2 regions of the Burkholderia ubonensis genome follow, and region 2 is predicted to be linked to the other one. Evidence: predicted binding sites of a transcription regulator. Region 2 holds the regulator's gene; the other holds the start of a gene.
What was found. The regulator HrcA, encoded in region 2, represses chaperone genes, less so after heat shock. The targets are predictions, from matches to a motif close to TTAGCACTCNNNNNNNNNGAGTGCTAA.

Region 1: rpoH (RNA polymerase sigma factor RpoH) is a predicted target of HrcA. The motif match lies at 2,680-2,706, and genes of this name have one in related genera.

The regions. Positions count from the first base shown of each region.
Region 1 covers NZ_CP013420.1:2,851,376-2,856,473, forward strand. The annotation lists gene WJ35_RS12995 (cytochrome ubiquinol oxidase subunit I) at 1-1,119, opposite strand, end outside; gene cydP (cytochrome oxidase putative small subunit CydP) at 1,109-1,381, opposite strand; gene rpoH (RNA polymerase sigma factor RpoH) at 1,683-2,618, opposite strand; gene WJ35_RS13010 (acyloxyacyl hydrolase) at 2,980-3,546, shown strand; gene WJ35_RS13015 (nuclear transport factor 2 family protein) at 3,592-3,975, shown strand; gene leuA (2-isopropylmalate synthase) at 4,116-5,098, opposite strand, start outside.
Region 2 covers NZ_CP013420.1:1,785,492-1,790,589, forward strand. The annotation lists gene grpE (nucleotide exchange factor GrpE) at 1-150, opposite strand, end outside; gene WJ35_RS31785 (hypothetical protein) at 493-654, shown strand; gene WJ35_RS08175 (RNA-binding S4 domain-containing protein) at 626-1,033, opposite strand; gene hemH (ferrochelatase) at 1,039-2,103, opposite strand; gene hrcA (heat-inducible transcriptional repressor HrcA) at 2,242-3,264, opposite strand; gene WJ35_RS08190 (NAD kinase) at 3,398-4,306, shown strand; gene recN (DNA repair protein RecN) at 4,326-5,098, shown strand, end outside.

The DNA.
Region 1 (5,098 bases), 1.1 Mb from region 2:
CTGCTCCGGCGTCGCGTCGGTGACCTTCGGCGTGAACTGCTTGAGCATCAGCCCGTAGCCGAGATATTCCTTGTGCTTGTCGAACAGCGCGCGGGTCGCGGCGCTGGTGTCGCCTTCCTTGATCTTCTGCAGCGCGCCGTAAGCGATCATCCCGCTCTGGATGTGCTCTTCGCTGCGCTTGGCGAGCTCACGCAGGCCGATCACCGGCTCGTCGATCGAGCGCGTCGCGATCAGGCCGAGCGCATACGGGATCTTGATTGCGTAGTCGGTGCGTTCTTCCTGCTGGTTCGGCAGCCCGATCAGCGTGAACGCCGCCGGCGCCGGTGCGGTTTCCCATTCGGATTCGATCGCGGCGAGCTTCATCTTCTGCACTTCGCCGGTCGTATAGCCGGATTCGTCGCCGAGCACGATCACGCAGAGCGTCGACGCGAGGCCGAAGCCGGCCGCGACCGCGAACGAGCGCAGCGCGAAATCGGTGTCGCGCTTCTTCAGCAGATACCACGACGACACGCCGAGCACGAACATCGCCGCGGACACGTAGCCGGCCGACACGGTGTGCACGAACTTCACCTGCGCGACCGGGTTGAACACCACGTCGAACAGGTTCGTCATTTCCATCCGCATCGTCTGGTAGTTGAACTCGGCGCCGACCGGGTTGTTCATCCAGCCGTTCGCGACGAGGATCCACAGCGCGGACAGGTTCGAGCCGAGCGCGACGAGGAACGTGACCATCAGGTGCTTGACCTTCGACAGGCGGTTCCAGCCGAAGAAGAACAGGCCGACGAACGTCGATTCGAGGAAGAACGCCATCAGGCCTTCGACCGCGAGCGGCACGCCGAAGATGTCGCCGACGTAGTGCGAGTAGTACGACCAGTTCGTGCCGAACTGGAATTCGAGCGTGATGCCGGTCGTCACGCCCATCGCGAAATTGATGCCGAACAGCTTGCCCCAGAACTGGGTCATGTCCTTGTAGACCTGCTTGCCGGTCATCACGTAGACGGCTTCCATGACGACGAGCAGCCAGGACAGGCCGAGGGTCAGCGGTACGAACAGGAAGTGGTAGAGCGCTGTGATGCCGAACTGCAGACGCGACAGATCGACGACTTCGCTACTTATCATGGTGGTCTCCCTCGGTAGAGGCGGGGGCCGGCACCGAGAGCAGCTTCTCGGCGACGGCGGCAGGCGGCAGCGACATGTGCCTGGCCTGCGGGTGATTGAAGAATGCGTATTTGAGCGCCATCAGCAGGGCCAGCTTGACGAGCAGCACGATGGTGATGTCGCGGGCGAGCGTCGGGCCGCGGGCCCACGCGGCGAGGCGACCGCGCCAGCCGGTCGCACCGCCCGTGGGCGCGGGCTTTTTATCGATCGAGATCAAGGTCATTATCCAGAATCGTTTTAAAGCAGGTTTGGGGCGACTCTACGTCGGATTGATGACGGCCGTTAAGCAGTTTTAAATCCTATTGCGCCTGACGCATCAATTTTAAGAGGACGCTCGCGACGTGCCAGTGCCGCGCTGCGGCGGACCGTCGCGAAGGGATCGTCGAAACTTGAGCTAGATCAAGCATCGGCGGAACAGGCGGCGTTTTGGTGAATACCCGATTGAATTGGTCAAATTATGGGCGAAAAAAAACCGCTGCCGGACGGGCAGCGGTTTTCGATGAAGCGTTTTAATTCAGCGGGCGTTACGCGTATTCGGCGAGCGCCGTGCGCATTTTCTTCATCGCGCTCGCTTCGATCTGGCGAATGCGCTCCGCCGACACGCCGAACTCGGCGGCGAGATCGTGCAGCGTCGAGCCGCCCGAGCCGTCGTCGTCGACGTGCAGCCAGCGTGCCTCGATGATGCGGCGGCTGCGCGCGTCGAGCGCGTCGAGTGCCTGCGCGATGCCGTCCGTCTGCAGCATGTCGCGCTGACGCGCGGCGAGCACGGCGGTCGGCTCGTTGTGCGAATCGGCGAGATACGCGATCGGCGCGTAGCTTTCCTCGCCGTCCTCGACCTGCCCTTCGAGCGCGATGTCGCCGCCCGACAGGCGGGTTTCCATCTCGGTGACTTCCTCGCGCTTGACGTTGAGCTCCTGCGCGAGGCCGTCGATTTCCTCGGGCGTCATCGCCTGCATGCCCTTTTTGTGGCTGCGCAGGTTGAAGAACAGCTTGCGCTGCGCCTTCGTCGTCGCGACCTTCACCATGCGCCAGTTGCGCAGGATGTACTCGTGGATCTCGGCCTTGATCCAGTGGATCGCATAGGACACGAGGCGCACGTTCTGCGCCGGATCGAAGCGCTTCACGGCCTTCATCAGGCCGATGTTGCCTTCCTGGATCAGGTCGCCGTGCGGCAGGCCGTAGCCGAGATAGTTGCGCGCGATCGACACGACGAGCCGCAGGTGCGACAGCACGAGGCGGCGGGCCGCATCGAGGTTGTTCTGCTCGCGGAACTCGGTGGCGTACCGGCGTTCTTCCTCGGCCGTCAGCAGCGGAATACGATTGACTGCCTGGATATAGGCGTCGATATTGCCCAGCTGGCCCGGCAACATCGAATGGGTTGCGAGCGCCAGCGAGCCTGCCGATTCGGCCTTAGCAGACGCCGGGCTCAGGGTGTTCGGAAGGGTCAGTGCGTTGCTCACTTAAGAAAACTCCTTTGGAATCAGGGATGAACCCCGGTCTCGGATGATTCCGCGGTCAATCTTAGCACTCCCGTCAACTGAGTGCTAATTCCTTAGAGGGGATGCGGGCTTTGGAGTTCCCGTTTTTCTATCGATCTGGCGATATCGATAGCATTGGGGCTGACCGCTCGAATGCCCGCAAGTTCCGTAACCTGTTGTTTTTCATGAGAATCAGTAGACGATTCTGATTTTTGTAGTTTCGACAGCAAACCATTTCGTTTCGTGATGCCGATCCGAAAAGTCCTTTACCATACCATTCTGTTCGCTCGAGCCCAGCCGCGTGGCGGCTGGCTCCGTTCAACCCACAAAGTTGGAGTGTCAGATGAACAATAAGAACGGTCGGCGGCGGAGCCGGCTTGCGTTGCACGCGGTCCTGGCGGCGTCGCTGCTGGGCGGTTCGGGGGCAGCGCTGGCGGATCGCTGGGGGATTCAGGCGGGCGGCGGGTTTTCGGATCGCCACAGCATCGACAAGGGCAGTCTCGGCGTGGTCTGGGATCCGGGCTGGACCTGGTGGGAAATCGGCGGCTGGCACTTCGCGTTCGTGATGGAGGGCAACGTCAGCTACTGGCATACGAACGGCAACGTCCACACGAGCATCTGGGAGGTCGGCGCGACGCCGATGTTCCGTTTCATCAAGAGCGCGGGCGCGGTTCGCCCGTACGTCGAAGCCGGCGCCGGCATCCGCCTGCTGTCTCATCCGACGATATCGAACGATCTGTCGATGTCGACCGCGTTCCAGTTCGCCGACGTGGCGGGCGTCGGCGTGCAGTTCGGGCAGCGGCAACAGTACCAGGTCGGCTACCGCTTTCAACATGTGTCTAACGCGGGTATCAAAGAGCCGAATCCTGGTATAAATTTCCACCAGTTCTATCTGCAGTACAACTTCTGATCCGCACGCCCGCGCACGGCGTGCGCGTTGCCGAGGAGTCAGGCGATGGCGAAGGTGGTCGATGCGATCCGCGCGCTCGAGCGCGATCGGTTCCGGGCGATGGTGGACGCCGACGGCGAAGTGCTCGACGCGCTGCTGTCGGACAAGGTGTTCTACGTGCACACCAACGGCAAACGGGAAACCAAGCAGCAGTTCATCGACGCCATCGCCGCCGGCCGCCGCCGCTATCGCCAGATCGAAATCCAGTCGCAGGACGTGCTGCCCGTGGGCGACGATACCTGCCTCGTCACCGGGCGCGCGCTGATCGAGATGGAAACGAACAACGGCGGCCTCGTGTTTCCGATTGCGTACACTGCGGTGCAGACGCAGGAGCAGGGGCGCTGGCGCCTGCTCGCGTGGCAGGCGACGCGGTGCGCGACCGAGACATGAACGCGCGTCGCGTTCCTTTTCGTGTCCCGTCCGAAGCGCCCTTCTGGGCCGCTTCCTGCTGGCCCGCGCAGCGCGGATCGCACGCTGCGCGGGCGGTCTCGCACCGCTCGCTGGCCTGCTTCAAACCCTGATTCAAACCCTTATGCCGCCGCACGGCGGTCGGCGCAGTGCCACGCCGAGCGGTTGATCGCGCTGACGACCGCGTCGAGCGCGGCGCTCGCCGCATCGGCGTGCACGCCGACGCCGTGCCGCGGCGGCGCGTCGCCGACCCGGCAGCCGACCGATACCGCGATTCGTCCGTCGACCGTGCGTGCGTGTTCGCACGACGCGACGTCGATCGTGACGCCCGCCGCGGCCGCGAAGGCCGCCGCCGCGCGCCGCGCCGCCTCGTCGGGCGTCGCGCCGGCCGCGCTGGCGCCCGCGACGTCGCGGTTCCGCCAGCGTGCGCTGCCGCCGCTGCGCGCGGCCGGGCCCTCGGTTTCGAAGAATTCGCGTGCGAACAGCGCGCAGATTGCGTCACCCGTCACTTCCTCGCCGGATGCGTCGGCGAGCGTCTGCACCGCATGGCTGAACTCGATCTGCACGCGGCGCGGCGGCGTGAAGCCCATTCCGCGTTCGAGCAGGAACGTCGCGCCGCCCTTGCCGGACTGGCTGTTCACGCGGATCACCGCGTCGTAGCTGCGGCCGAGATCGGCCGGATCGATCGGCAGGTACGGCACCTCCCAGATCGCGTCGGGCCGTTGCTGCGCGAAGCCCTTGCGGATCGCATCCTGGTGCGAGCCGGAGAATGCGGTGAACACGAGGTCGCCCGCATACGGGTGGCGCGGATGCACGGGAATCTGGTTGCAGCGCTCGACGACGCGGCGCACCGCGTCGATGTCGGAGAAGTCGAGGCCCGGATCGATGCCCTGCGTGTAGAGGTTCAGCGCGAGCGTGACGAGATCGACGTTGCCGGTGCGCTCGCCGTTGCCGAACAGGCAGCCTTCGATGCGGTCGGCGCCCGCGAGCAGCGCGAGCTCGGCGGCGGCGACGGCGGTGCCGCGGTCGTTGTGCGGATGCACGGACAGCACGATGCTGTCGCGATAGCCGAGGTTGCGGTCCATCCATTCGATCTGGTCGGCGA
Region 2 (5,098 bases):
GCTTTCCTGCAGCTCGGCGACCTTGGCTTGAGCCTCGGCGAGCGCCGCTTCGGCAGCCTCGGCGGCCGGCGCGGCGCCTTGCGCCGCCTGCGTCTCGCTGCCGATGTCTTCGGCCGATTGGGCAGCCGGGTTCTCTTGCGTATTTTCCATGTCGCTGAAAGTCGATTAGAGGTTGAAGCCAAATCGGCAACCGTCTGACGAATCGTCGACGGCACCGCACATTACTGGTGCAGATAAGGGCGAAAACACCCACTTCAAGAGGGTCATTGTCGCGCATTCGCCAACGTCGCGAATCAACCGCGCCGTCTGCGGCAACCGCCGCCCGAGCGGTCGAAACGGCCTGTAACAACGCTTACCCGGCGAGTACTAGCCCGCCTCCGGACGCTGCACTACACTGCATTTCACGCATCGGAGCGGCGCGTTTACCCTGACGCGACCGTTGCCCGAACTCCACCAGGCGCCATTTTCACCCGTCTTCTCGAGGGGAGTACCGTGAAACTGACCTTTGCCATATCGGTGGTCGCGCTGGTACTCATTGCCGGCACCACCACCATCTGCCTGTCCGGGGCAGTCACCGACCGCACGACCGAATACGGCAGCGTACAGGCGACGCTGGACCGGATGTTCAGCTCCCACCCGAAAATCTGTCGATGATGCGACGGTCGCGTTTCGTCGGCCGGCCGTGCAGTTGGGCCGCCGGCTCGTGGAACGTGCGTCGCCGCTCCTGCTCGGCGAGCCGCGCGGCCCGCCCGGATTCCGTCTCCGCGTAAAGCGTCTGCGCGACGCTCGCCGGCCCGCGCACGTCGCACACGCCCAGCACGGCAATTTGCCAGACGATGCCGTCGATCGCAATCTCGACCTCGTCGCCGACGCGCACCTCCTTGGCCGGCTTGACCGGCGCGCCGCCGATCCGCACCCGCCCCTTGTCGACCGCGTCGGCCGCGAGCGAGCGCGTCTTGAAGAACCGGGCGGCCCACAGCCACTTGTCGATGCGCAGCCGCGCGCCCGGCTCGGTGGAAATCTTGTAGTTCATCGCGTTCAACTCACCGTTTCCGGCTGCGCCGCCTTGACCGGCCAGCCCTGCAGATTCTCGGCGACGATCTCGCCGAGCGCGCCGATCCACGCATGCGCGCCGTTCAGGCACGGAATACGATGGAACGCCTTGCCGCCGCCCGCGATGAATTCGTCGCGCACTTCCATCCCGATCTCCTCGATCGTCTCGAGGCAGTCGGCCGTGAAGCCCGGACAGAACACGTCCGCGCGCCGCACGCCCGCTTCGCCGAGCTCGCGCAGCGTCGGCGCGGTGTACGGCTGCAGCCATTCGGCCTTGCCGAAACGCGACTGGAAGGTCACGCGGCATTCGATCGTCGACAGCCCGAGCGCCGTCATCAGCAGCGCGGCCGTCTGCTGGCACTGGTCGTGATAGGGATCGCCGAGGTCGAGCGTGCGCTTCGGCACGCCGTGGAAGCTCAGCACCAGCTTGTCGCCGGCCGCGAAATCGGGTCGCCCTTGCTGCGCCCAGTATTGCCGCACCTGCTCGGCGAGCGCATGGATATAGGCCGGATGGTCGGCGTAATGACGCACGGTGCGAACTTCCGGCTGGTTGCGCATGCGCGCGAGCGCGTTGAACGCCGCGTCGAAGGCGGTCGCCGTCGTCGACGCGGAATATTGCGGATACATCGGCATCAGCAGCACGCGCTCGACGCCGGCGCGCTTGAGCTGCGCGAGCACCTGCGCGATGCTCGGGCTGCCGTAGCGCATCGCGTAGTCGACCAGCACCTGATAGCCGTTCGACGCGAGCAGGTGGCGCACGCCGTCGACCTGGCGCTCGGTGTGCACGCGCAGCGGCGAGCCTTCGGGCATCCACACGGCCGCGTATTTCTTCGCGGACGCGCGGCCGCGCAACGGCAGGATCAGCGTGCGCAGCAGGACCTGCCAGACCGCCTGCGGGATTTCGACCACGCGGGGATCGGACAGGAATTCGGCGAGATAGCGACGGACCGCGCGCGGCGTCGGAGCGTCGGGCGTGCCGAGGTTGATCAGCAGCACCGCGATGCGATGGGCGGCCGCGACGCTCGATGGCGGCTCAAGATCGAAGCGCATAAGCAGGGACGTGCTCGAGGCACGGAACCGGACGGCTTTCAATTATAGCGGGCCGTCCTGCAACGGGTGACTGGCCGTTCGGCCGATTGCGGCGCGCAGCGCGCCGCGGCACGATGGCGGGACCGGCCATCGGAGCGGTTATTGCTGGCTGAGCGTGAGCGACAGCAGGCGCGCGGTGATGTCGACGATCGGGATCACCCGGTTGTACGCCATCCGGGTCGGGCCGATCACGCCGAGCGTGCCGACGATCTGGCCGTTCACCTCGTAGGGCGCGGTGACGACGCTCATTTCCTCGATCGGCACGAGCGTCGATTCGCCGCCGATGAAGATCTGCACGCCCTGCGCATGGCTCGACACGTCGAGCAGCTGCAGGAGGCCGGTCTTCTGGTCGAACACGTCGAACAGCTTGCGCAGCCGCGCCATGTCGGACGACAGGTCGGCGACCTCGAGCAGGTTGCGCTCGCCGGAAATGAGCACGGTGTCTTCCGTATCCGGCACCTCGGTGCTCGCGGTCACGGCCGCGTGCATCAGCGCGGTCATGTCGCCGCGCAGCTGGTCGATCTCGTCGCGCAGGCGGCGGCGCACCTCGTCGAACGACAGGCCGGCGAAATGCGCGTTGATGTAGTTGGACGCCTCGGTCAGCTGCGACGGCGAGTAGTCGCGCGGCGTCGCGAGCATCCGGTTCTGCACGTCGCCTTCGGGGGTGACGATGATGAGCAGGATGCGCTTGTCGGACAGGCGCATGAACTCGATCTGCTTGAACACGTGGCTGCGGCGCGGCGTCAGCACGACACCCGCGAACTGCGACAGGTTCGACAGCACGCTCGCCGCGGCCGCGACCACCTTCTGCTGCGGCTCGCCGGCCTGCAGCGTGGTCTGGACCTGGCGGGCGACCGCCTCGGCGTCGATCGGCGTCTCGACCGTCAGCATCGTGTCGACGAACAGGCGGTAGCCGCGCGGGGTCGGCACCCGGCCGGCCGACGTGTGCGGGCTCGAGACGAGGCCGAGCTCCTCCAGGTCGGACATCACGTTGCGGATCGTCGCCGGGCTCAGTTCCAGCCCGGAATAACGAGACAACGTGCGCGATCCGACCGGCTGACCGTCGGCGATATACCGATCGATCAGGGTTTTCAGGAGGGTTCGTGCGCGAGGATCTAGCATGGTAGAAAATTTTAGCGCAACCGCGCGACTGCGGCGAGTGGCCGCGCCCGGCACGCAAACGGGCCGGGCGCGGCGCCCGGGGCCGCAAACGCAAACGGTTCTTTTCGTCAACGAGCTATGGTGTAATGCCGCCATGAAAACCGGTAATCAGTTCCATACTGTCGCGCTCGTCGGCCGGAGCAACACGCCCGGCATCGCCGAGCCGCTCGCCACGCTTGCCGATTGCCTCGCGGAGCGGGGCTTCGAGGTGGTGTTCGAAGCCGACACCGCTCGCGAGTTCGGCATCGCCGGCTACCCGGCGCTCACCCCGGCCGAGATCGGGGCGCGCGCCGACGTGGCGGTCGTGCTGGGCGGCGACGGCACGATGCTCGGCATCGGCCGGCAGCTCGCGCCGTACAAGACGCCGCTGATCGGGATCAACCACGGGCGGCTCGGCTTCGTCACGGACATCGCGGCGGCCGACATGCAGGCGCGCGTCCCGGTGATGCTGTCCGGCAAGTTCGAGCGCGAGGAACGGTCGCTGCTCGAGGCCCGGATCATGCGCAACGGCGAACCGATCTACCACGCGCTCGCGTTCAACGACGTCGTCGTGAACCGCAGCGGCTTTTCCGGGATGGTCGAGCTGCGCGCGACGGTGGACGGCCGGTACATGTACAACCAGCGCTCGGACGGCCTGATCGTCGCGACGCCGACCGGCTCGACCGCGTACGCGCTGTCGTCGGCCGGGCCGATCCTCCATCCGCAGCTGCAGGGCATCGTGCTCGTGCCGATCGCGCCGCATGCGCTGTCGAACCGGCCGATCGTGCTGCCCGACGACACCAGGATCGCGATCCAGATCGTCGGCGGGCGCGACGTCAACGTGAATTTCGACATGCAGTCGTTCACCGCGCTCGAACTGAACGACACGATCGAGGTGCGCCGCTCGAAGCACACCGTGCCGTTCCTGCACCCGATCGGCTACAGCTATTACGCGACGCTGCGCAAGAAGCTGCACTGGAACGAGCACGCATCGAACGAAGACGACGACGACACGGCGTCCTGACGCCCAACCGCCCGACACCATGCTCCGCCACCTCTCGATCCGCGACTTCGTCATCGTCGCCGCGCTCGATCTCGAATTCGACAGCGGCTTTACCGTCTTCTCCGGCGAAACCGGCGCCGGCAAATCGATCCTGATCGACGCGCTCGCGCTGGCGCTCGGCGAACGCGCCGACGCGAGCGTCGTGCGCACCGGCTGCGGCCGCGCCGATATCACCGCCGAATTCACCCAGCACGACCGCGTCGCGCGCTGGCTCGACGAGCACGCGTTCGACGCCGAGGACACCGTGATGCTGCGCCGCGTGATCGACGCGAACGGCCGCTCGCGCGCGTTCATCAACGGCACCAGCGCGACGCTCGCGCAACTGCGCGAGGTCGGCGAGATGCTCGTCGACATCCACGGCCAGCACGCGCACCAGTTGCTGATGCGGCCGGATGCGCAGCGCGAGCTGTTCGACACCCATGCCGGGCTCGTCGCCGACGCCGCGAACGTCGCGCGCGCGTGGCGCGTGTGGCGCGACGCGACCCAGGCGATCGACGCGGCGAAGGCGCACGAGCGCGAACTGCAGCTCGAACGCGAAAAGCTCGCGTGGCAGCTCGCCGAGCTCGACAAGCTCGCGCCGCAGCCCGGCGAATGGGACGAGGTCAGCAACGAGCACAAGCGCCTGTCGCATTCGGCGAACCTGATCGACGGCGTGCAGGGCGCGCTCAACGCGCTGTCCGAAGCGGACGACGCGATGCTCGCGCAGCTCGGCGCGATCGTGTCGAAGCTGCGCAGCCTCGCCGACTACGATCC